4 regions of the Streptomyces sp. NPDC091287 genome follow, and region 1 is predicted to be linked to each of the others. Evidence: riboswitches for the same ligand, from Rfam matches in the RefSeq annotation. Region 1 holds a riboswitch; each other region holds the start of a gene.
The links. A riboswitch is a leader RNA that binds a small molecule or an ion and turns the genes downstream of it on or off. The one in region 1 is predicted to bind cyclic di-AMP.
Positions count from the first base shown of each region.

Region 2: another riboswitch for cyclic di-AMP. It lies ahead of ACIQRW_RS34665 (M23 family metallopeptidase); the one in region 1 lies ahead of ACIQRW_RS01165 (peptidoglycan DD-metalloendopeptidase family protein).
Region 3: another riboswitch for cyclic di-AMP. It lies ahead of ACIQRW_RS34975 (NlpC/P60 family protein); the one in region 1 lies ahead of ACIQRW_RS01165 (peptidoglycan DD-metalloendopeptidase family protein).
Region 4: another riboswitch for cyclic di-AMP. It lies ahead of ACIQRW_RS31205 (transglycosylase SLT domain-containing protein); the one in region 1 lies ahead of ACIQRW_RS01165 (peptidoglycan DD-metalloendopeptidase family protein).

Region 1 is NZ_JBIVUV010000001.1:279,502-284,786, reverse strand. Features, by position in the region: gene ACIQRW_RS01175 (STM4011 family radical SAM protein) at 1-733, shown strand, start outside; gene ACIQRW_RS01170 (SGNH/GDSL hydrolase family protein) at 740-1,567, opposite strand; gene ACIQRW_RS01165 (peptidoglycan DD-metalloendopeptidase family protein) at 1,742-2,698, opposite strand; cyclic di-AMP (ydaO/yuaA leader) riboswitch at 2,701-2,861, opposite strand; gene ACIQRW_RS01160 (tyrosine-protein phosphatase) at 3,306-4,118, shown strand; gene ACIQRW_RS01155 (DUF6126 family protein) at 4,167-4,340, opposite strand; gene ACIQRW_RS01150 (helix-turn-helix domain-containing protein) at 4,404-5,012, opposite strand; gene ACIQRW_RS01145 (aspartate aminotransferase family protein) at 5,094-5,285, opposite strand, start outside.
Region 2 is NZ_JBIVUV010000026.1:97,027-102,311, reverse strand. Features, by position in the region: gene ACIQRW_RS34670 (aldo/keto reductase) at 1-531, opposite strand, end outside; gene ACIQRW_RS34665 (M23 family metallopeptidase) at 689-1,735, opposite strand; cyclic di-AMP (ydaO/yuaA leader) riboswitch at 1,747-1,899, opposite strand; gene ACIQRW_RS34660 (PP2C family protein-serine/threonine phosphatase) at 2,192-3,412, opposite strand; gene ACIQRW_RS34655 (MerR family transcriptional regulator) at 3,554-4,300, opposite strand; tRNA gene ACIQRW_RS34650 (tRNA-Met) at 4,420-4,493, opposite strand; gene ACIQRW_RS34645 (type II CAAX prenyl endopeptidase Rce1 family protein) at 4,710-5,285, shown strand, end outside.
Region 3 is NZ_JBIVUV010000027.1:58,062-63,346, reverse strand. Features, by position in the region: gene ACIQRW_RS34990 (GNAT family N-acetyltransferase) at 1-462, opposite strand, end outside; gene ACIQRW_RS34985 (NlpC/P60 family protein) at 505-1,584, opposite strand; gene ACIQRW_RS34980 (hypothetical protein) at 1,831-2,184, shown strand; gene ACIQRW_RS34975 (NlpC/P60 family protein) at 2,295-3,503, opposite strand; cyclic di-AMP (ydaO/yuaA leader) riboswitch at 3,502-3,668, opposite strand; gene pcrA (DNA helicase PcrA) at 3,950-5,285, shown strand, end outside.
Region 4 is NZ_JBIVUV010000021.1:122,934-128,218, reverse strand. Features, by position in the region: gene ACIQRW_RS31215 (carboxymuconolactone decarboxylase family protein) at 1-397, shown strand, start outside; gene ACIQRW_RS31210 (GMC oxidoreductase) at 487-2,130, opposite strand; gene ACIQRW_RS31205 (transglycosylase SLT domain-containing protein) at 2,277-3,119, opposite strand; cyclic di-AMP (ydaO/yuaA leader) riboswitch at 3,125-3,312, opposite strand; gene ACIQRW_RS31200 (FAD-dependent oxidoreductase) at 3,765-5,156, shown strand; gene ACIQRW_RS31195 (SpoIIE family protein phosphatase) at 5,228-5,285, opposite strand, start outside.

The DNA.
Region 1 (5,285 bases):
AGGCCTGGTCCGCTCCTGGTACCGGCGGGCGCTGACCGATCTTTCGCGGCTGCCGCACATCAGACGCGTCGCGATCCAGACGAACCTGAGCTGCCGCACCGACTGGCTGGCGGACGCGGATCCGGAGCGGATCGCGCTCTGGTGCACGTACCACCCGGGGCAGACGCCGTACGAGCGGTTCCTGGGCAAGTGCCGGGAGCTGTCCGCGAAGGGGATCCGTTACAGCGTGGGCGTGGTGGGGTTCGACGAGCACCTCGACGAGGCTCGGCGGCTGCGGGCGGCGCTGCCGGAGGAGGTCTATCTCTGGGTGAACGCCGCCGAGGGGCACATCTACACCGACGAGGAGGCGGCGCGGTGGACGGAGCTGGATCCGCTGTTCCCCTACAGCCGTGATCCGCACCGTTCGGCGGGGCTGCCCTGCCGGACGGGCGAGTCGGTGATCTCGGTGGACGGCGACGGCACGGTGCGGCGCTGTCACTTCGTCAAGGCGGAGCTGGGCAATCTCTACGACGGCAGCTACCGCCGGGCGCTCGGCCCGCGGGCCTGTCCGCTCGCCGTGTGCGACTGCCACATCGGCTATGTACATCTGGAGTCGCTGCCGCTGTACGACGTGTTCGCGGGCGGTGTCCTGGAGCGGATACCGGCAGGACACCCTCCGGGCGCGGGCGCGCCGTCGGACGGGCTCGTGGCACCGGGCCCGTCCCGGCGTGCGCTTCCTCTGCTGGAGCCCTGACCGGTCCTAGAGCGGCAGAAGGTCCGGGCGTTTCGCCTCGACGTGGTCGCCGGAGGACTCTCCGCGCAGCCGTCGGCCGATCCAGGGCACGAGGTATTCGCGGGCCCACTGGATGTTGTCGCGCCGTGCGTCGAAGGGGCTGCGCTGGGCCTGCGGCGGCCAGGGCTGGTCGGGGTCGGCGGGCACCTCGTGGCCGAGGACCTGGGCGGCGCGCAGCGCCACGCGGGTGTGGCCCTCGGGCGAGAGGTGCAGCCGGTCGTTGTCCCACGCGCGCCGGTCCTGCACGGAACGCAGCGACCACAGGTCCAGCACGGGGCAGCGGTAGCGGTCGGCGATGGCCCGCAGGTGGACGTTGTACGTGGCGATCTTGCCGCGCATGTGGCGCAGCACCGGCACGCCCCGGGTGTCGAAGCCGGTGGTGACCATGACGGTGCCGACGGCGTTGCTCAGGTCGGCGACCGCCCGCTCGAAGCGCTCGGCGAGATCGTCGGGGTCCGTGCCGGGCCGGATGATGTCGTTGCCGCCCGCGCAGAAGCTGACCAGGTCGGGGGCCAGTTCCTTGGCGCGCGGGATCTGCTCCTCGACGATCTGGTCGAGGAGACGTCCTCGTACGGCGAGATTGGCGTAGCGGAAGTCCCCGTGCGGGAAGTCCTCGGGGCCGGTCGCCCCGTCGGGGGCCGGGAGCCGGTCGGCGAGGAGCACCGCGAAGCGGTCTGCCCAGCCGAGGTAGGTCCCGTCGGGGCCGGGGTCGCCGACGCCCTCGGTGAAACTGTCGCCAATCGCCGCGTACGACCCGATGGTGTGCTGCTGGTTGTTTCTCGAATCGTCTGCCACAAGCACTTATCCTGCATCGTGCGATGTGACCTACGCGACCGTAATACGGGGTTGACGGGTGGTGAGATAGACCACCCGGTCAGTTTTTGGTAAAGCCGGAATAAGTGGAGGGGCGGTGCGCCGCCGCGCACCGCCCCTCGATCACTTCTCGCCGCGTCCGGTCGGACGGAGACGTCAGACGGAGACGCCGTGCTGACGCAGGTACGCGATCGGGTCGATGTCCGAGCCGTAGCTCGGGCCGGTGCGGACCTCGAAGTGCAGGTGCGGGCCGGTGGAGTTGCCGGTGGAGCCGGAGAGGCCGATCTGCTGGCCGCCGGTGACGGTCTGGCCGACGGAGACGTCGAGCGAGGACTGGTGGGCGTACTGGGAGTACATGCCGTCCTCGTGCTGGATGACGACCTCGTTGCCGTACGAGCCGCTGTTGCCGGCCGAGACCACGGTGCCCGGGCCGATGGCGAGCACGGGGGTGCCGGAGGCGGCCTGGAAGTCCGAGCCGGTGTGGTAGCCGCTGGACCAGCTGGCGCCGGAAGCCCGGTACTGGGTGGTGACGTTGGCGCTGGCCAGCGGGGCGGACCAGCCGGAGCCGGTGGCCTCGGAGGAGCCGGTCCCCGACGGGCTGCCGGAGCCCTCGGAGTCATCGGCGGAGACGGTGTCCGCCTTCGGGGCCTCCTTCGGCGCGGCCTTCGGCGCCGGTGCGGCCTTCTTCGGGGCGGCCTCGGGAGCCGCGGACTTCTCGGCCGGGGCGGAGCCCTTGGCGCCGAGGGTCAGCTTCATGCCCGGGTGGATCAGGCTGGGGTTCTCGCCGACGGTGGAGCGGTTGTCCTGGTACAGCTTCTCCCACCCGCCCTTGAGCTGGTGCTCGGCCGCGATCTTCGCCAGGTAGTCGCCGGAGACGACGGCGTACGTCTTCGGGGCGGCCTTCGACGCGGCGGGGGCGGTGGCCGGGGCGGTGTGCGCGGCGGCGACCGAGGCGGCGGCGGGCTTCGCGGCCGGAGCGGCCTGGTCCGCCGCGCTCGCGACGGTGGCGCCGATGAGCGGGAGGGCGAGTGCGGCGCCGCCGGTCCCTGCGACGAGGACGCCGCGGGAGATCGGGCCGGACTTCGGACGACGGTGCTTACCCTTTGCGGGCATGGGAAGTTCCTCTCCGGCGCCTGCGAGGTGAGCTGTCGGGTTCGGGCTGGAGATGCCCGGTCGCGTTGCGGCGACTTCACCCCGAGCCGGTCCGGATCGCTCCGGATCGGCGGCTTACCTGGTTCCCCCGCTCCTGCCACGCGTGAGTGGGTGGGTGCGAATTCCGGGCGGCGGCAGGATTAGGCGGTCCGTCCGGATTGCGGCGACCGTAAGCGAGCAAGGACGAGCAGAACAAGCCATCGGTTGCGCACCGGAATCATCGATTCGATATCGCCCCGGATTTCCCGTCACACTCCGTGGATTACGGATCTTGGATTTCCGTACGGGCAATGGGAATACTCCGGGGCACGCTCGCCACGGACGGTCACGGATATGATCCCGCTCACCTCCGAAATCCCATCTCCCCCATTAGCGGGGCATGTTCTGCGAAATGCACCAATACGGACACGCGGTCGGCTTCACCCCTGACGCCCGGTCAGGCCGACCCCCTCGGCACCCCGCACCGGGGTGCGCGACCGTGATGATTTTCCGTCGAATCGATGTCGTATCGTCACGGGAGCGCCCTCGCCGGCGAGCCGCGCCGACGCCAGAGATCCCAGGAGCCACCGTGACGCAACAGGTGCCGCAGGTCCCGCCGACAGAGACCGTGCTGACCGGAGTCCGTAACTTCCGCGACGTGGGCGGGCTCCCCACCGCGGACGGCCGGCGCACCGCTTTCGGGCGGCTCTACCGGAGCGGCCACCTGGCGCACGCCACGGCCGAGGACGCGGCCTTCCTCGGCGGGCTCGGGCTGCACACGATCTTCGACTTCCGCCACTCCGCCGACCACCGGCTCGACGGATACGACATCGAGTTGACCGGTGTCCGTAATGTCAGCATTCCGCTCTCGGACCCGGCCGACGGCGCGGAGTTCTGGCGGCTGGTGAGCGACGGGAACATCGAGCAGTTGCGCTCGGTCCTCGCGAACGGCAAGGGCGTCGACCGCATGATCCGGATGTACCGCGCGACGATTCTGGACCGCACCGCCGAGCACAGCCGGGTGCTGCATTCCCTGGCCGAGGACAGCGTCCCCGCCCTGATGCACTGCGCGGCGGGCAAGGACCGGGCCGGTCTCTCGATCGCGGTCGCCCTGCTGGCGGTCGGCGTCGAGCCGGAGGCGATCGAGGAGGACTACCTCAAGTCCAACGATCCCCACCGCCGCTACGCCGTGAAGCGCTCCGACGCGTCCGACACCGGCATGTCGCCCGAGGTGCTGGAGCTGCTGGACCCCCTCTTCGGGGCGCGGCCCGCCTACCTCGCGGCGGCCTTCACGACCATCGAGGAGCACTGGGGAACGACGGATCGCTACCTGTCGGAGGGGCTGAAGGTCTCCCCCGGGACCCGGGAGCGGCTGCGCGAGCGCCTGCTCGACCAGGGCTGACCCGGACGGGAAGCGATCCGTCCGGGACGGGCGGTCGTCCGACCGCCGTCACTTGCTCCCGGCCACCACGAAGAGCAGGTAGAGGAAGCCCGCGATGACGTGGCCCGCCACCAGATAGGCGAAGAGCCGGATGATGACGCCGCGCGGCATCCGCTTCTCCTGCGGGTCCTCGTTCTCGCGGCGGCCGGGGCCCAGCGGGTCGTAGTGCTCGGAATCGGACATGACGGTCCTCTCTGTCGGCCTCGCGGCCGGTGGAGCGAAGGATGCAGCCGGCGGGACGGCCGGTCAGCGCGCGTGGAGGGCGTTGCCGAGGCACAGCTCGGCGGCGGGGCTCTGGAGCAGGGAGTGGACGAAGAGCAGCTCCGCGCCGCAGCGGTCGATGGCCGCGATCCGGTGCGGGGTGAGCGAGTCGAAGTGAGCGCTGTCGCCGGGTTCGAGGTCGTGGACGGTGTCGCCGAGCCCGATCCGCAGCCGCCCCTCCAGGACGTACAGCCACTCCTCGCCGGGATGGACCCGGACCAGGTCGCCCTGGGCCCCGTACGGAACGCGCACCCGCAGCGCCTGCATCGCGCGGCCCGATCCGCCTGCCTGCCGGTACATCCAGCCGTCGGCCTCCGCCCCCTCGAAGCCGCCGCCGCGGACGATCGCGTCCCGTTCGGGCGGCTGCTCGCCGAGCAGCTCGGAGACCGTCGTACCGTAGATACGGGCGAGGCCCAGCAGCATCGGCAGCGAGGGCTGCCTGCGGCCGGTCTCCAGCCGGGAGAGATGGGCCGGGGAGAGTCCGGCCCGGCCGGCGGCGGCCTCCAGCGTGAGGCCGCGATCGCGGCGCAGGTCGCGCAGTCGGGGTGCGACGCCGGGGAGCTCGTCCGGCACCCCCTCGTCCGGAGGGTTCATGGCTCCATTGGGCCAGGATCTTTCCTCTGGGGCAAATAACTTGCCTCAGAGGCAATTCTCATCGTTCCCGCAGCTGAGCGGTCAGCGATGGGCCACGGCCTGCTTGACCAGCGTCCGGCCGAAGTCCCACATCAGTCCACCGCCGCTGTGCGCGTCGTCCATGACGGATGTGAAGGCCGCCACGAAGCGGTCCACCTCCGCGTCCCCGATGACCAGCGGCGGGATCAGCTTGATCACTTCCAGGTGGTCGCCGGAGACCTGGGTGAGGATCCG
Region 2 (5,285 bases), on a different contig from region 1:
GTACCGGGCGAGGCCCTCGCGCTCGGAGAAGTCGAGGGAGGCCCGCAGGCGCTCGGGGCTGATGTTGGAGGCGGCGATGTGCCGCACCTTGCCGTCCTTCACCAGCTGGTCGAGGGCGGTGATGATCTCCTCGACCGGGACGGTCTCGTCGTCGAAGTGCGTGTAGTAGAGGTCGATGTGGTCGGTGCCGAGGCGGCGCAGCGAGGCCTCGGCCGCGCCCTTGACGGTGCCGGCGGCCAGGCCCCGGTGTTCGGGGTGCGCGCCGGCCTTGGTGGCCACGACGATGTCGGACCGGTTGGAGCGGGAGGCGAGCCACTTGCCGATGACGGTCTCCGACTCACCGCCCTCGTTGCCCTCGACCCAGGCGGAGTACGCGTCGGCGGTGTCGATGAAGTTGCCGCCGGCCGCGACGTACGCGTCCAGGACGGCGAAGGACTGGTCCTCGTCCGCCGTCCAGCCGAAGACGTTGCCGCCGAGGGCGAGGGGGAAGACCTGGAGGTCGGAGGTGCCGAGAGTGCGCGGAGAAGTCATGTGGAGGTTCAACGGGCCGGGGCGGGGACGGTATTCCGCCGCCCGCCGGACCGTACCGTCCCCGGACAGACCGGCAGCCCTGACGTCGGGGGGTGTGCGTCAGGGCTGCCGGGGTTGCGGGGCGGCGACGAAGGACGTCAGCCGCGGGGCCGGGAGGTCAGACGTTCAGGCCCTTGCTGTTCAGCCAGGCCATCGGGTCCATCGCGGAACCGCCCGCGGTGCGGACCTCCAGGTGGAGGTGGACTCCGGTGACGTTGCCGCTGTCGCCCATGCGGCCGATGGTCTGGCCGGTGGTGACCTTCTGGCCGACGGAGACCTCGATCGAGGACTGGTGGGCGTACCAGATCTCCGTGCCGTCCTCGAGTTCGAGGACCGTGCGGTAGCCGTACGAACCGGAGTAGCCGGCCGACGTGATCGTGCCGCTGTGCACGGCCTTGAGCGGCGCACCGGCCGACCCGGCGAAGTCGAGACCGGTGTGCTGGCCCGAGGACCAGAGCGCGCCGGACTGACCGTAGGTCGAGGTGATCGTGTACGAGAAGGTGGGGAGGGAGAAGCTGGCGGCGAGCTTGGCGAGCCGCTCGGCCTCCTTCTTCTTCTTCGCCGCTTCCTCCGCCGCCTTCTTCTTCGCGGCGGCTGCGGCCTCGGCCTCGTCCTGCTGCTTCTTGGCCTCGGCGGCGGCGGTCTCGGCCGCTGCCTTCTCGGCGGCGGCCTTGGCCTCGGCGTCGGCGCTGGCCTGCTGCTGCTCGGCCTGCTGGAGGATCCGGGCGCGCAGCGCCTCGCCCGCGTCGGTGCCCTGCTCGGCCTCGGCGGTGGTGAGGCCGGCGGTGGTGAGCGGCGCGGACGCGGCGACCGGGGCGGGCGCAGCCTCGTCGGACATCAAAGACCCGACGCCGGGAAGGGACTTGGCGTCGGGGAGGTTGTCCACGATGGAATCGGGAAGAGAGATGGAGACCGGCGCCTTGTCCTGCGCGGTGGCCATACCGCCCGCACCGACGGCCGCTATGACGCCGACCCCGAGGACGGTGGAGCTACGGGCCAGACCACGCTGCTTGGCGACGCGGTGCTTGCCGCGCACGGGACGGATGGACTCCGCGGTGGGGTTCCATTCCTCCCAGGTGCGCTCCTCGCCACCGAAGGTGTCGGCACCGAAGGTGTCGGCACTGAAGGGTGACGGGGCCTCAGGGGCAGGCTTGTTGGACGCCACGTGGGCGCACTCCTTTCCTTCCTTCTCGCCTACCGGGTTAGCTGACGGGTTCGGAGCAGGAAGGTCTCCTACGGGCCCCTCCGTCTCTCACGAGACGCAGGCGTCCGATTCACCCCATGTAGGTGGTTCCCCGGTTCCCTTGCGGAATTCGGCGCTCGCGCGCGGCGCCGTCTCTGACGACGACTGTGACGACCGCGCTGCGTTATCGAACGTTAATAGACAGACGGGCTCTATTCCAAGCTGTTCCTGTTGATCATTAACGAACACGGTGGGGATGTACGGGTCACAAGCGGGCGGAATCGGGCGACTTGACCGCGGCTCGGCCACACCACTTCTTCTGACGGTGTGTCAAATGTTATGCGGAGTGGTGCTCTTCGATCACGCACCGTGTCACCGCCCTGTCGTCGTCCCGCCGACGCCTCGCCGATGCCCCGTCATCGCCCCGTCATCGCCCGGTCATCGCCCGGCGTCGTCGCCCCGGCCCACGATCTTCACCGTCGTCCGGCGCACGGGCTGCCCCTCCGCCGGCCGGCCGACCGCGATGAGCGCCATGTCGTCCGTGGTCCGCCCGCCGGTGTGCAGCCGTACGTCGTCCGTCAGCGCCGACAACAGCTCCTCCGGGCCCGGGAAGATCCGGCCGCGCAGCCGGGCCGCCGGATCGTAGAAGACCCCGTTCGGGTCCCGGGCCTCGGACAGGCCGTCCGTGAAGGCGAGGAGCGTCGCCCCGGCGGGCATCGCCCACTCGTCGGACCGGTCCGGCCACACCCCCAGGTCCATCCCCAGCGGCATGGCGGGCACCGAGGGGGCCAGCACCTCCAGGGCACCGTCGGCGTGCAGCAGGATCGGCTCGGGGTGACCGCGGTTGACGAGGCGCAACGAGGCCGAACCTGGCGGGATCTCGGCCAGCACGGCGGTGATGAACCCCTCCATGGCGTCCAGCCCGTACCGCCGCGTCCCCTCCCGGGCCAGCGCCCGCTCCAGCCGCTGCGCGACACCCTCCAGCGAACGCTCCTGCTCGGCCGCCTCCCGGAACGCCCCGATGATCACCGCCACCGCCTCGACGGCGTCCAGCCCCTTGCCGCGTACGTCGCCGACAACCAGACGTACGCCGTACGGAGTGTCCGCGACCGCGAACAGGTCGCCGCCCACGAACTCGTCCGCCTGCGCCGCCTCGTACCGCGCGGCCACCTGGAGTCCGCCGATCCGCTCGGCCGGGGTCGGCAGCACGGCCCGCATGGCGGTCTCCGCGATGACCCGGGCCGAGGCCAGTTGTTCGTTGCCGCGCCGCACGACGCCGTTGATGACGAGGGCCAGCACCGAGCCCGTGAGCACGGTGATCATCTCGATGACCGGGACCACCTGGGTGGACGTCCCGTCGGAGAGCCGCATCGCGGTGACGGAGAGGACCGCGGCGATCCCCGTGCGGACGGTCCGGGACTTGGAGAAGAACGGCGCGGCGATCAGCGGGGCCGCGACGAACAAGGGGACCGCGGTGAAATTGGGCGGAGCCAGCGAGTCGAACAGCAGCCCGCCGAGGATCAGCAGAGCGGGCAGCATCCGGACGAACCGCCCGGTGCGCCGCCCGTCGGACGTCAGCTGGCCCTCCCGGGACCCGAACACCACCCGGCCCACGGCGTCGAAACTCCCCACCGTGCCGCTGCGCCGCTCGTCGGCCATCCCCACCTGTGCACTCCTGCCCGGTCCACCCACGGCTGCGGACGGTACCGCGCCCCGCCCAGGCTTCCCGGAGCCGCGCCGAGCGGCTACTCCGCATCGGCCGAATAGGGGGAAGGCGGACGGCGGTCCGGCCTTCCATGGTCAGTCGGAGAGCCGGTGTTCCGCGTATACCGTCAGTGCGTCCCGTACGAAGGCGGCGGTGCCGTCCCCGTAGCGATCGTAGTTCTTTCCGAAGCGGGGATCGGCGACATACATCTCGCCGAGCCCGATCACGTACGAACGGCTGGGCGCCTTGGCCGAGGACAGCCACGCACAGTGCCGCCGCGCGAGGTCCTGCGCCTCGGCCCCGTCGGCGGCGAGCCCCGCCTCCCTGGCCCGGCCCCAGGCGCGCGCGATGGCCTCGTGCTCGTCCTGGAACGCCTTCTTCTGCTCATCCCCGAGCGAACGCCACCAGCGGTCGCCCTCCTCGTAAGCGTCCCGGCCCCAGCGCTCGGTGACCTCCTGCTCGTGGGCGGTGTGGTCGAAGCCGTCGAACACTTCATCGGCCATGAGTTCCATCCCCTCCTGCGTCTTGTGGAGAGTGGTCCGCACCGAGGCGATCTGCCGCCCGATGCGCGCCTGCTCCTGTTCGAGCAGCCGCAGATGCGCCCGCAGCGCCACCGCCGTGTCCCGCTGCCCCGCGAGCACATCCTTGATGGCGGGCAGCGAAAGACCGAGCTCCCGCAGCAGCAAAATGCGCTGCAGCCGGACGAGGGCGTCCTGGTCGTAGTAGCGGTAGCCGTTGCTCCCGATCCGGCTCGGCGCGAGGAGACCGAGGTCCCCGTAGTGCCGGAGCGTGCGGCTCGTGGTGCCGGCCTGTCTGGCGATTTCCTGAATGGACCACTCCATGCCGGAAACGCTAGATCTTTACGCTGCGTCAAGGTCAAGCCGCACCATCACGGCTCGGGAAACGGTCTGGGAAACGACTCGGGCCCGGCACGCTGTGCGTGCCGGGCCCGGGTCTTCAGTAGCGGGGACAGGATTTGAACCTGCGACCTCTGGGTTATGAGCCCAGCGAGCTACCGAGCTGCTCCACCCCGCGTCGGTAAACACAACTCTACGGCATCCCCGGCGCGCCTTTGACCAATTACGGCGGAGCTCCCCCGGGCCGGGGTCCGGCGAGCAGCCGTCAGGGGGCCCTCCACGGCTTTTGCCCCGATCCACATGAGATCTTTACGAGAGTCCGCACCCGACCGTAGGGCTGCGGCAGGCGGAGCGACGACGGTGCTCGCGCCGCAGAGAAGAAGAGGGTGATGTGGTGCGGGACGGAACGGGCGCGACGGACGAGTCGGGGGCGATACGCGACGGCCGACCGGGACGAAGGCTGACGTGGCCGTGGTTCCTGGTGATCGTCGCCGTGTACGCGGGCATCATCCAGGGTCTCGGATTCCTGATCGGCGTGGACACCAGCTCCTCCGCGAGCCAGTTCCCCACCACGGAATCCCTCGTGCGCAACGCGCTGATACCGATCGGGGCGTCGATCGTGTTCGCCGCCGCCGTCGTGACCTGGCTCGGCTGGTGGGGCGAGGTCCTGCGCTACCGCGCACCCGTTCGCCGCTGGGTGCGCTGGGTCCCGGTCTCCATGCTGGCCGTCGCCCTGCTCGGCCTGAACTACGGTCACCTCGGCGATCAGAGCGCCTCCCTGGTGGTCAGTCTGCTCCTGCTGGGCCTGTTCGTCGGCGTGGGCGAGGAGCTCATGTTCCGCGGCATCGGCGTGCAGGTCTTCCGCCGGGCCGGGCTCACCGAGGGCAGGGTCGCCCTCTTCTCCTCGCTCGTCTTCGGCCTCGTACACGTGAGCAACGCCTTCGGCGAGGGTGCGCAGGCCCTCCTCCAG
Region 3 (5,285 bases), on a different contig from region 1:
GCGCAGCCAGTCGGTCATTCCCGGCTCGGGCTCGCCCTCGCCGCCGAAGCCGTGGTGCTGGACGCGGGCGGCCTCGGTGAACTCCGCCTCGGTGACCGGTGTGCCGATGCGGAGACCGTCGACCGGCCTCGGCGGCCGGAGGTCCTCGCGGCCGCAGGCGAGCAGCGGGGCGCGGTTCTCCACGGTGAAACCGGCGGCCAGCAGGGCCGGTTCCACGGCCGGGGCCCAGGCGGGCAGGAACTCCAGGCGGGGAAGCCGTTCGTGTTTCCCGAACGCGTCGACCAGGGCCGCCACCTCGTCCGCCGTGGGTTCCGCGTCCCGGTCGGGGATGGCGTAGTTGGCGTACTTCAGTTCCCAGCCCGGGTTGTGCCGGACGGTGAACGGGCCCACCCGGTAGTGGTCCGGGGAGCGCAGCGCGAGCGCCCGGGCGTAGTCCTGGACGGCGTTCGCCATCGACGTCATACGGGAGTTCCTTCGGCGGGAGATCGGGACCGGCGCGGCGGACTATGCCACCCGGGTCGCTCCGGCGAAAGGCATCTGATCGACGGGTGCGATGCGGACCGGCGCTCCGGGGCGCGGGGCGTGGATCATCTGGCCGCCGCCGATGTAGAGGCCGACATGGCTGATCCCGGAGTAGAAGAACACCAGGTCACCGGGGGCCAGTTCGGAGCGGGGGACCCGGGCTCCGGCGTTGATCTGGGTGTAGGTGGTGCGCGGCAGGCTCACGCCCGCCGCCTTCCAGGCCGCCTGGGTCAGGCCCGAGCAGTCGAAGCCGTTCGGGCCCGTCGCGCCCCAGACGTACGGCTTGCCGATCGCGCCGTACGCGAAATCGATGGCCTGGGCGGCGCGGGAGCCGGGGGCCGCGACCGGACCGCTGCGGACGGTCGAGCGGTCGGCGTGGGCCGGGCCGCCGGCGCCCCGGGCGTCGGCGGAGCGCTCGTGGGCGGCGCGCTCGTCGGCGGTCAGGGTGTCCAGCAGCCTGCGGGCGTCGGCCAGCTTGGTGCGGATCGCGGTGCGGTGTTCGCGCAGTTCGGCGCGGCGGGCGGCGAGGCGTTCGGTCTCCTGGTCGGCGCGTGCCTTGACGCGGGTGATCTGGGAGACCTGGCGCCGGATGCCGCGCAGGAGGCCGCTCTGCCGGTCGCCCGCCCGGTCGAGGTAGGAGGCGCGTTGCAGATAGGCGTCGGGGTCGGAGGAGAGCGCCAGTTGCAGGGCCGGGTCCAGGGTGCCGCTGCGGTACTGCGCGGTGGCCAGCGAACCGAGGGCGTGCCGGGCGGTGTTGAGGCGGGCGGTGCGACGCGCGGCCACGTCGGCCAGGGCGTCGACGGCGCGGGTGGCGTTGGCCGCCTTCTCCTTCGCCCCGTTGTACTTCTCGGTGGCGACCTCGGCGTCGTGGTACAGCCGGTCGACCTTCGCCTTGACCTGCGCGGCGGTGGGGGCCGGCTCGGTGGGGGCCGCGCCCGCCCCGGTGACCGATCCCGCGGTGGCGGCCCCGGCGAGTGCCAGGGTGGCGGCGGTGCGGGCAGCAGAGCCGGTGAGCGGGCGCTGCTTGGGTTTTCGGTGAGCTGACCTGCGGTGCGCTGCCACGGGGGCGGCATCCTTCCTGTCGGGTGCCCGTCGGGGGATACCGGCGGGTCCGTGAAGGACGCTAATCCCGGTGCCGGGAAAAGAGTCGCCATGACCGCTATTGCCCTGATGTGACGTTTCATCGGTCGTAGTTGATCACCGTTATGCCCACACATCAGGGCAATGCGGTCAATGCCGGAGGAAGCGCACAAGGAAGGTCTGCCTCACTGAAAGGAAAATCCTTGGCCCTGGCTAGGCTCCGGAGCCATGGACGTACTCATCAATGTCTTCGTCGCCCTGCACATCATCGGCATCGCCTCCCTGCTGGGCGGCTTCCTGACGCAGATGAAGGCCATGGGGGCGGGCACCGCGCGCTTCATCCCCGCCATGCTGCACGGCGCGCTGACCATGCTCGTCACCGGCATCGCCTTGGTCGGACTCAACCAGGCCGACGACCAGACCGTGAACAACGTCAAGATCGGCATCAAGCTCGCGCTGCTGGTCGTGATCCTCGCCCTCGTCTACGTCAAGCGGGACGACGAGATGGTGGACAAGGGCGCGTTCGCCGCGGTCGGCGGACTGACGGTCGCCAACATCTTCATCGCCACGGTCTGGACCTGAGTCCGCGCGGCGCGCCCGCGCCGGGCGGGGTGCCCGCTCCGGGCTGGGCACACGCTCCGGGCGGGGTGCCCGCTCCGGGCGGGACGCCCGCTCCGCGCTGGGCGCCTGCCCTACGCGGGGCGCACGCTTCCGTAGATCGGCATGTAGTAGATCGACTCCTCGCGCACGTTCGCACCCGGCTTCGGGGCGTGGATCATTATCCCGTCGCCCTTGTAGATGCCGACGTGGCTGATGTCGTCGTAGAAGAAGACCAGGTCCCCGGGGAGCAGATCGGACGTGGCGACCCGCGTCCCGACCTCCACCTGGTCCCAGGTCGTCCGGGGCAGGGTCACGCCCGCCTCCCGCCACGCCGCCTGCGTCAGCCCCGAGCAGTCGTAACTGGAGGGGCCCGACGCGCCCCACACGTACGGCTTCCCGATCTGGGCGCGGGCGAAGGCCAGGACCTTCTCCGCCTTGGCGGCGTAACCGCTGTCCGTACCGGTGCCGGTGCCGGTGCCGGAGCCCGGATCCGTTCCCGTACCGGAACCGGAGCCCGTGTCCGAACCGCCGCCGGACTCCTTCGCCGCCTCCTCGCGGGCCTTCTCCTCGGCCTCGGCCTTCTCCTTCGCCTCGGCGGCCTGCCGGGCGGCCAGCTTCGCCGCCTTCTCCTTCGCCTCGGCCTCCTTCTTGCGCTCCAGCTCCGCCAGCCGCGCCTTCTCCTCGGCGGTCAGCCTCGACAGCAGCCCCCGGGCCTCGGTGAGCTTGGTCTGCACGTCCTTCTTGCTGGAGGCGAGCGTGGCCTGCGTCTCGGTGAGGGTCTCCAGGCTCTTCACCGCCTCCGCGCGCTTCTTCGCCGCCGAGGCCTGCTGCGTACGGACCTCGTCGACGGCCTTCTGCTGCCGCTCCGTCGCCCGGTCCATCAGCCGGCTCTGGTCGAAGTACCCCTGCGGGTTGTCCGCCAGGAAGAACGTCGCTGCGGGCGCGATGCCCCCGTTGCGGTACTGGGCCGCCGCGTACGAGCCCAGCGCCCGGCGCGCCTCGTTGATCTTCTCGGCCCGCTTCGCCACGTCGGAGAGCAGCGTGTCGACCTTCGTCTGCTGGGACGCGGAGGCGGCCTTGGCCCGGTTGTACTCCTGGGTCGCGGTGCCCGCCTGCCGGTACAGGGCGTCGACCTTCTTCTGCACTTCCTCGATGGCGGGCTTCGGCTCCGCGGGCGCGGCCGTGGCGCTCTGCGTGGAGAGCAGCGTCACAGACGCCAGCGCGGCCGTCGTCAGCCCGACGGCGGGGGTGGTGGTGCGCACCTTCGTGCGCGGCTTGCGATGCGATGCCAAGACCGGCATCTCCTTCCGTGGACCGCCTACCGGGTTAGCTGTCGGGTTCGGACGGAACGGAAGGTTGTCCTACGGTCCGGATGCGAGGGCACGGACCGATTCACCCCGGTGTTGCGTGTGGGTCCCCGGTTCCGAACTGTCAGGGCGGCAGGACGGATTCGGCAGAGGTGCCCGTCAGGCGTGGTTCGCCTCAGGGAGGGTACGGGCCACCTGACCGAGCACGCTAGCCAACCGGCCCCGCCGCTGGGAAGGACGATGAGCGATATGCCCGATACATTTTCGTGACCTTTCCGGATCGGGGGGTCCGCACCCCCTCCGACCGGGCACTCCTTCACGGAACGTCGGCGTCCGGTCTCCGTGCGTACCCGGTACGGGCGTGTCGGCGGCGGGTAGCGGAGCCCGCTTCCCGCCTTCGGCGGAACCTTGTCAGTCCGGCCGCCTAGACTCGGGAGGCGATGAGCAGCCTCTTTGACGACAGTTTCCTGACCGGCCTCCAGCCCGCGGAGGACGGCCCCCCGCCGCCCCCCGAGGACCACGCGCCCGAAGCGGTGCCGGAGGAACTCTTCGAGGGCGTCTACGACGCGCCCCCGCCGCCCCGGGACGGGTATTACCGGGACGGGCACCCGCGCCCGGCGATCGACTCCGCCGCCCTGCTCGACGGGCTGAACACCGAGCAGCGCGCCGCCGTCGTGCACGCCGGGTCCCCGCTGCTCATCGTCGCCGGGGCCGGCTCCGGCAAGACCCGCGTCCTCACCCACCGCATCGCCCACCTGCTGGCCGAGCGCGGGACGCACCCCGGGCAGATCCTCGCGATCACCTTCACCAACAAGGCCGCGGGCGAGATGAAGGAGCGCGTCGAGCAGCTCGTCGGGCCCCGCGCCAACGCCATGTGGGTCATGACCTTCCACAGCGCGTGCGTCCGCATCCTGCGCCGTGAGTCGAAGAAGCTCGGCTTCACCTCGTCGTTCTCGATCTACGACGCCGCCGACTCCAAGCGACTGATGGCCCTGGTCTGCCGCGACCTCGACCTGGACCCGAAGCAGTTTCCGCCGAAGTCCTTCACCGCCAAGGTCTCCAACCTCAAGAACGAGCTCATCGACGAGGAGACCTTCGCGGGACAGGCCGCGGACGGCTTCGAAAAGACCCTCGCCCAGGCGTACGCGCTCTATCAGGCCCGCCTGCGCGAGGCCAACGCCCTGGACTTCGACGACATCATCATGACGACGGTCCACCTGCTCCAGGCCTTCCCGGACGTCGCCGAGCACTACCGCCGCCGCTTCCGCCACGTCCTCGTCGACGAGTACCAGGACACCAACCACGCCCAGTACACGCTGGTGCGGGAGCTGGTCGGCCCGGCCGGGGAGGCCGACGCACCCGCCGAGCTGTGCGTGGTGGGCGACGCGGACCAGTCGATCTACGCCTTCCGGGGCGCGACCATCCGCAACATCCTCCAGTTCGAGGAGGACTACCCGAGCGCGACGACGATTTTGCTGGAGCAGAACTACCGCTCCACGCAGACGATCCTCTCCGCCGCCAACGCCGTCATCGAGCGCAACGAGAGCCGCCGCCCCAAGAACCTCTGGACCAACGCCGGCAGCGGCGCCCGCATCACCGGCTACGTCGCCGACACCGAGCACGACGAGGCGCAGTTCGTCGCCGACGAGATCGACCGGCTGACCGACGCGGGCGACGCCAAGGCGGGCGATGTCGCCGTCTTCTACCGGACCAACGCCCAGTCCCGTGTCTTCGAAGAGATCTTCATCCGCGTCGGCCTGCCCTACAAGGTCGTCG
Region 4 (5,285 bases), on a different contig from region 1:
CTTCTCGATGTCCGTGTACGAGCACACGACACTGGGGCTGCGGGAGTTCGAGGCGGCCAGGCTGCGGGTGGCGCAGATCAACGGGTGCCTGTTCTGCCTGGACTGGCGGACCGAGCGGGACGGGGCGAAGGTCGAGGAGGAGTTCGCCGGGGCGGTGACCGAGTGGCGTACGACCGACGCCTTCGACGAGCGCACCCGGTTGGCGGCGGAGTACGCCGAGCGGTACACGCTCGACCACCACGGCCTGGACGACGCCTTCTGGAAGCGGATGACCGCGCACTACAGCCAGGCGGAGATCGTGGAACTGACGATGAGCATCGGCTCGTGGCTGGCGTTCGGGCGGCTCAACCATGTGCTGGGGATCGACGCGGTGTGCGTTCTGCCCGGTCACGGGTGAGGGCGGGCGCCTCCTGACGGAGTCCGGGGCCGCCGGGTTGGCACTCCCGGCCCCGGGCTCTTCGTCGGTTCCCGCGTCCTCCGGGGCGCCTACAGGTCGGTCGCGATGATCCGTTCGATGTTGCGCTCGGCGAGCGCGGTGATGGTGACGAACGGGTTCACGCTGGTGTTGCCGGGGATCAGCGCGCCGTCGATGACGTACAGGCCCGTGTAGCCGTGCAGCCGGCCGTAGTTGTCGGTGGCCTTGTCCAGGACCGCGCCGCCCAGCGGGTGGTAGGTGAGGTGGTCGCCCCAGATCTTGTGAACGCCGAAGAGGTCCGTGCGGTAGATCGTCCCCTCCTTCTGGTTGATCTTGTCGAAGATGGTCTTCGCGGCGTCGATGGACGGCTGCTTCCACGCCGTCTGCCAGTTCAGTTCGGCCTTCCCCGCCGCCGCGTTCCAGGTGAACTGCGCCCGGTTCGGGTTCTTGGTGATGGAGAGGTAGAACGAGGCCCACGTCTCGATCCCGGTGGGCAGCGGCGCCACTTCGGCGAACGCTCCGCCGGCGTCCCAGTTGTCGATGCCGCCGGTGGGGATGGACGACTGCACCTTCCCCGTCGGGTCCCAGAGGTGGTTGGCCCGGCCGCACATGACGTTGCCGTTGTCGCCCCAGCCCTTGCCGACCTCGTTGTTGAGGAGGGGCAGCGCGCCGGTGGCCTTGAGGCCGACGAGCAGCTTGCTGGTGCCCACGCTGCCCGCGGCGAAGAAGACCTTGTCCGCCGTGATGGTCTTGGTGGCGGTCGTCCGGCCGACGGTGTCCAGCTGGTCGATGAGCACCGTGTAGCCGCCGCCCGGGGCCGGGGTGACCGTGGTGACCTTGTGGAGCGGGGAGATGGTGACCCGGCCGGTGGCCCTGATCCGGTCGATGTAGGTCTTCTGGAGCGACTTCTTGCCGTAGTTGTTGCCGTAGAGGATCTCGGCGTCCAGGGCCGACCTGGGGACGGTCCCGGCCGCCTCCTGCTTCATGTAGTCCCAGTCGTAGACGGCGGGAACGAAGAGGAACGGGAAGCCGGAGCGCTGGGCGTGTTTCCGGCCGACACGGGCGTACTGATAGCAGTCGACGCTGTCGAACCAGGCGGGGTCGATGGTGGTGACGCCCAGTCCGCTGTTGGCGCGCGGGTAGTAGGTGCTGTACATCTCCTCGGCGCTCACCGTGGGGAGGATCGCGCCGAAGTTCTCCCGGCGCGGGGTGACGGCCATACCGCCGTTGACCAGGGACCCGCCGCCTACACCGCGGCCCTGGTAGACCGTGATGCCGGCGAACTCCTCGGCGTCCAGGATGCCGGTGTAGCGGTTGACGTGTCTGTCGATGGGGAAGCCGAGGAAGTTGCTCAGCGGCTGCTTGGTCCGGGTCCGCAGCCAGAAGGAGCGGTCGTCGGGCCTGGTGGTGTTGGCGAAGATCTTGCCGTCCGCGCCCGGCGTGTCCCAGGCCATGCCCATCTCGACCATATGGACGTCGACGCCGGCCTGGGCGAGCCGGAGGGCGGCCACGGAGCCGCCGTATCCGGTGCCGACGACCAGCACCGGCACACGGGCCCCGGAGCCGATCGGCGCTGCTGCCGCCCGGACGCCCGCCCACGCCGGTGCGGTGTGCCCGGCGATCGCCGCAGCGCCCAGAAGAGAACCTGTTCCAGCGATGAATCTTCGACGCGAGACACCCTTGGTCCCGCCATCCTGCATGGTAGTGTCGCTCATGTGACATCCCTCACTCTCGACAGAGTGCAACAGGTTCTACTGTCGATCGCGTGGTAAGTCACTAGAAACTTGGGGGTAACTTCCCGGCACGCCCGAGGGGCCCCGGACCATGAGGTCCGGGGCCCCTCGGGCTCGGGCGCGGAGGATCAGTAGGCGCCGAAGACGTTGTCGATCGAGCCGTACCGGTCCGCGGCGTAGTTGCACGCGGCCGTGATGTTGGCGACCGGGTCATAGCTGTCGGTCGAGGTGCCGGGCACGTGGTAGGCCTGGAAGGTCGGGTCGATGACCTGGAGCAGCCCCTTGGACGGGGTGCCCTTGACCGCGTTGGAGTCCCAGTTGTTGATCGCGGCCGGGTTGCCCGAGGACTCGCGGATGATGTTGCGGTGGATGCCCTCGTAGGTACCGGGGATGCCCTGCTCGGCCATGACCGCCAGCGACTCCTTGATCCAGCCGTCGAGGTCGTTCGTGTACGTGACGGCCTTCTCGGCGGCCGGAGCGGTCTTTGCCACGGGAGCGGCGTTGACCCGCTCCGAGCGGTCGGCACGGTCCGCCTCGGCACCGCGCGCGGCGGACGGGGAAGCCTCGGCGGCCTTGTCCGCCTTGCCGCCCGAAGGGGCCTCGGTCTTGGTTCCGAGGGTCAGCTTGATACCGGGGTGAATAAGATCGGGATTGTCTCCGACGATCTTCCGGTTGCCTTCGTACAGCTTCTCCCAGCCGCCGCTGACGGAATATTCGCGGGCGATCTTGGAAAGCGTTTCACCGGCCGCCACGGAATGCTGGGCGGGCGCGGCCTGCACGGCGGAATTCGCCTGGGCCACCGAGGCGGGCGCCACGGCCTGCTGCGGCGCGGCGGCGGGCGCGGGGGCCGCGAAGGCAGTGGTGGCGCCGATCACCGGGAGGGCGAGGACGGCTCCACCCGTGGTCACGGCTGCAAGGCCGCGGCGCAGCGAGGTGGACTGGGAACGACGGTGCTTACCCTGTGCGGGCATGGGGGATTTCCTCTCCGGCGCCTGCGAGGTGAGCTGTCGGGTTCAGACAGGAGATGTCTGGCCGCACGCTCGTGCGACTTCACCCCAAGCCGTTCCGGTTACGGATCGGCGACTTACCTGGGTCCCCCGCTCCTGCCGTGCGTGAGTGGGTTTCGGATTCCCGGACGGCGGCAGGATTCGGCGTTCCATCCGGATTGACGGTGACCGTAGGCGAGAAACGTCGAACAGAACAAGCCCCGCATTCCGGATTCCCTTTTCCACGCAAGATCGAAAAGCGGAATTGCCGGATCGGGTCACCCCGTCACGTCGTCAACTTTCTTCGCACAGAAGGGAACCGATGCTTCCACTTCTACGTCCGCCCTCTCGGACGTGACGCTCACCACTCCTTCACGACGATGGCGAGAATGAGGTCAAGCAAATGCCCCAACAGCCTCAATAAGCCCCTTATCGAGCAGGATGCCTAAAAGAAACAAATCGCCCATACCGGCACGGGAAAACGGGCTAATCGGACACTCTAGGCAGGGCCGGCCGAAGGGCCCGCGGGGCGATCGCTTACGGTGTGCGGTGGAGACTAGTAAGCCGACCCTTACCTCCGACGTACGCTGTACCTGCCCGCGTTCGCCCGCCCCGAAGGATCACCACGCCATGACACGCCCCGTCCGCGTCGCCATTGTCGGAGCCGGCCCCGCCGGTATCTACGCTGCGGACGCGCTGCTCAAATCCGAGGTCTGCCAGGACCCGGGGGTCTCCATCGACCTCTTCGAGCGCATGCCCGCGCCCTTCGGCCTCATCCGTTACGGCGTGGCCCCCGACCACCCGCGGATCAAGGGCATCGTCAAGGCCCTGCACCAGGTGCTGGACAAGCCCCAGATCCGGCTCTTCGGAAACGTCAGCTACCCGCACGACATCGGCCTGGACGACCTGCGGTCGTTCTACGACGCGGTGATCTTCTCCACCGGTGCCGAGGCCGACCGGGCGCTCGACGTCCCCGGCATCCAGCTGAACGGCTCCTACGGCGCGGCCGAGTTCGTCTCCTGGTACGACGGGCACCCCGAGGTCCCGCGCACCTGGCCGCTCACCGCGGAGAAGGTCGCCGTGCTCGGCGTCGGGAACGTGGCCCTGGACGTGGCCCGGGTCCTGGCCAAGACGGCGGACGAGCTGCTGCCCACCGAGATCCCGGACAACGTGTACCAGGGCCTCAAGGAGAACAAGGCGCTGGAGGTGCACGTGTTCGGGCGGCGTGGACCCGCGCAGGCCAAGTTCAGCCCGATGGAGCTGCGGGAGCTGGACCACTCCCCGAACATCGAGGTCATCGTCAACCCCGAGGACATCGAGTACGACGAGGGCTCCATCGCGACCCGCCGGGAGAACAAGCAGGCCAACATGGTCGCGCAGACCCTGGAGAACTGGGCGATCCGCGATGCCGGCGACCGCCCGCACAAGCTGTTCCTGCACTTCTTCGAGTCCCCGGTCGAGATCCTCGGCGAGGACGGCAAGGTCGTGGCGCTGCGCACCGAGCGCACCGAGCTGGACGGCACCGGCAACGTCCGGGGCACCGGTCGGTTCACGGACTGGGACATGCAGAGCGTCTACCGTGCCGTCGGCTACTACTCGGAGGAGCTGCCCAAGCTCCCCTTCGACGTGGCCTCCGGCACCGTGCCGCACGAGGCGGGACGCGTCATCGCCGGCGACGAGCACATGGCCTCGGTCTACGTCACGGGCTGGATCAAGCGCGGTCCGATCGGTCTGATCGGACACACCAAGGGCGACGCGAACGAGACGGTCGCCTGCGTCCTGGAGGACCGGGCGGCCGGCCGGCTGCCGGAGCCGGCCACGCCCGCTCCGGAGGCCGTCGAGGCCTTCCTGGAGGACCGCGGCGTCCGCTACACGACCTGGGAGGGCTGGCACAAGCTGGACGCCCACGAGCAGGCACTGGGCGCGGCGCAGGGCCGTGAACGGATCAAGGTCGTGGAGCGCGAGGGCATGCTGGAGGCCTCCGGCGCCTTCGCACCGGCAGAGCCGCCGGCCGACGTCTGATCAACGCCTGATCAACGCCTGATCAACGCCTGATCGGACGCCTCAGCGGCGCCTGATCGGCAGGACGTCTCTCAGGAGGCCGGATCCGGTGCGCCCGCCGTGCGCCCCGGGTCCGGCCTCCTGAACGTG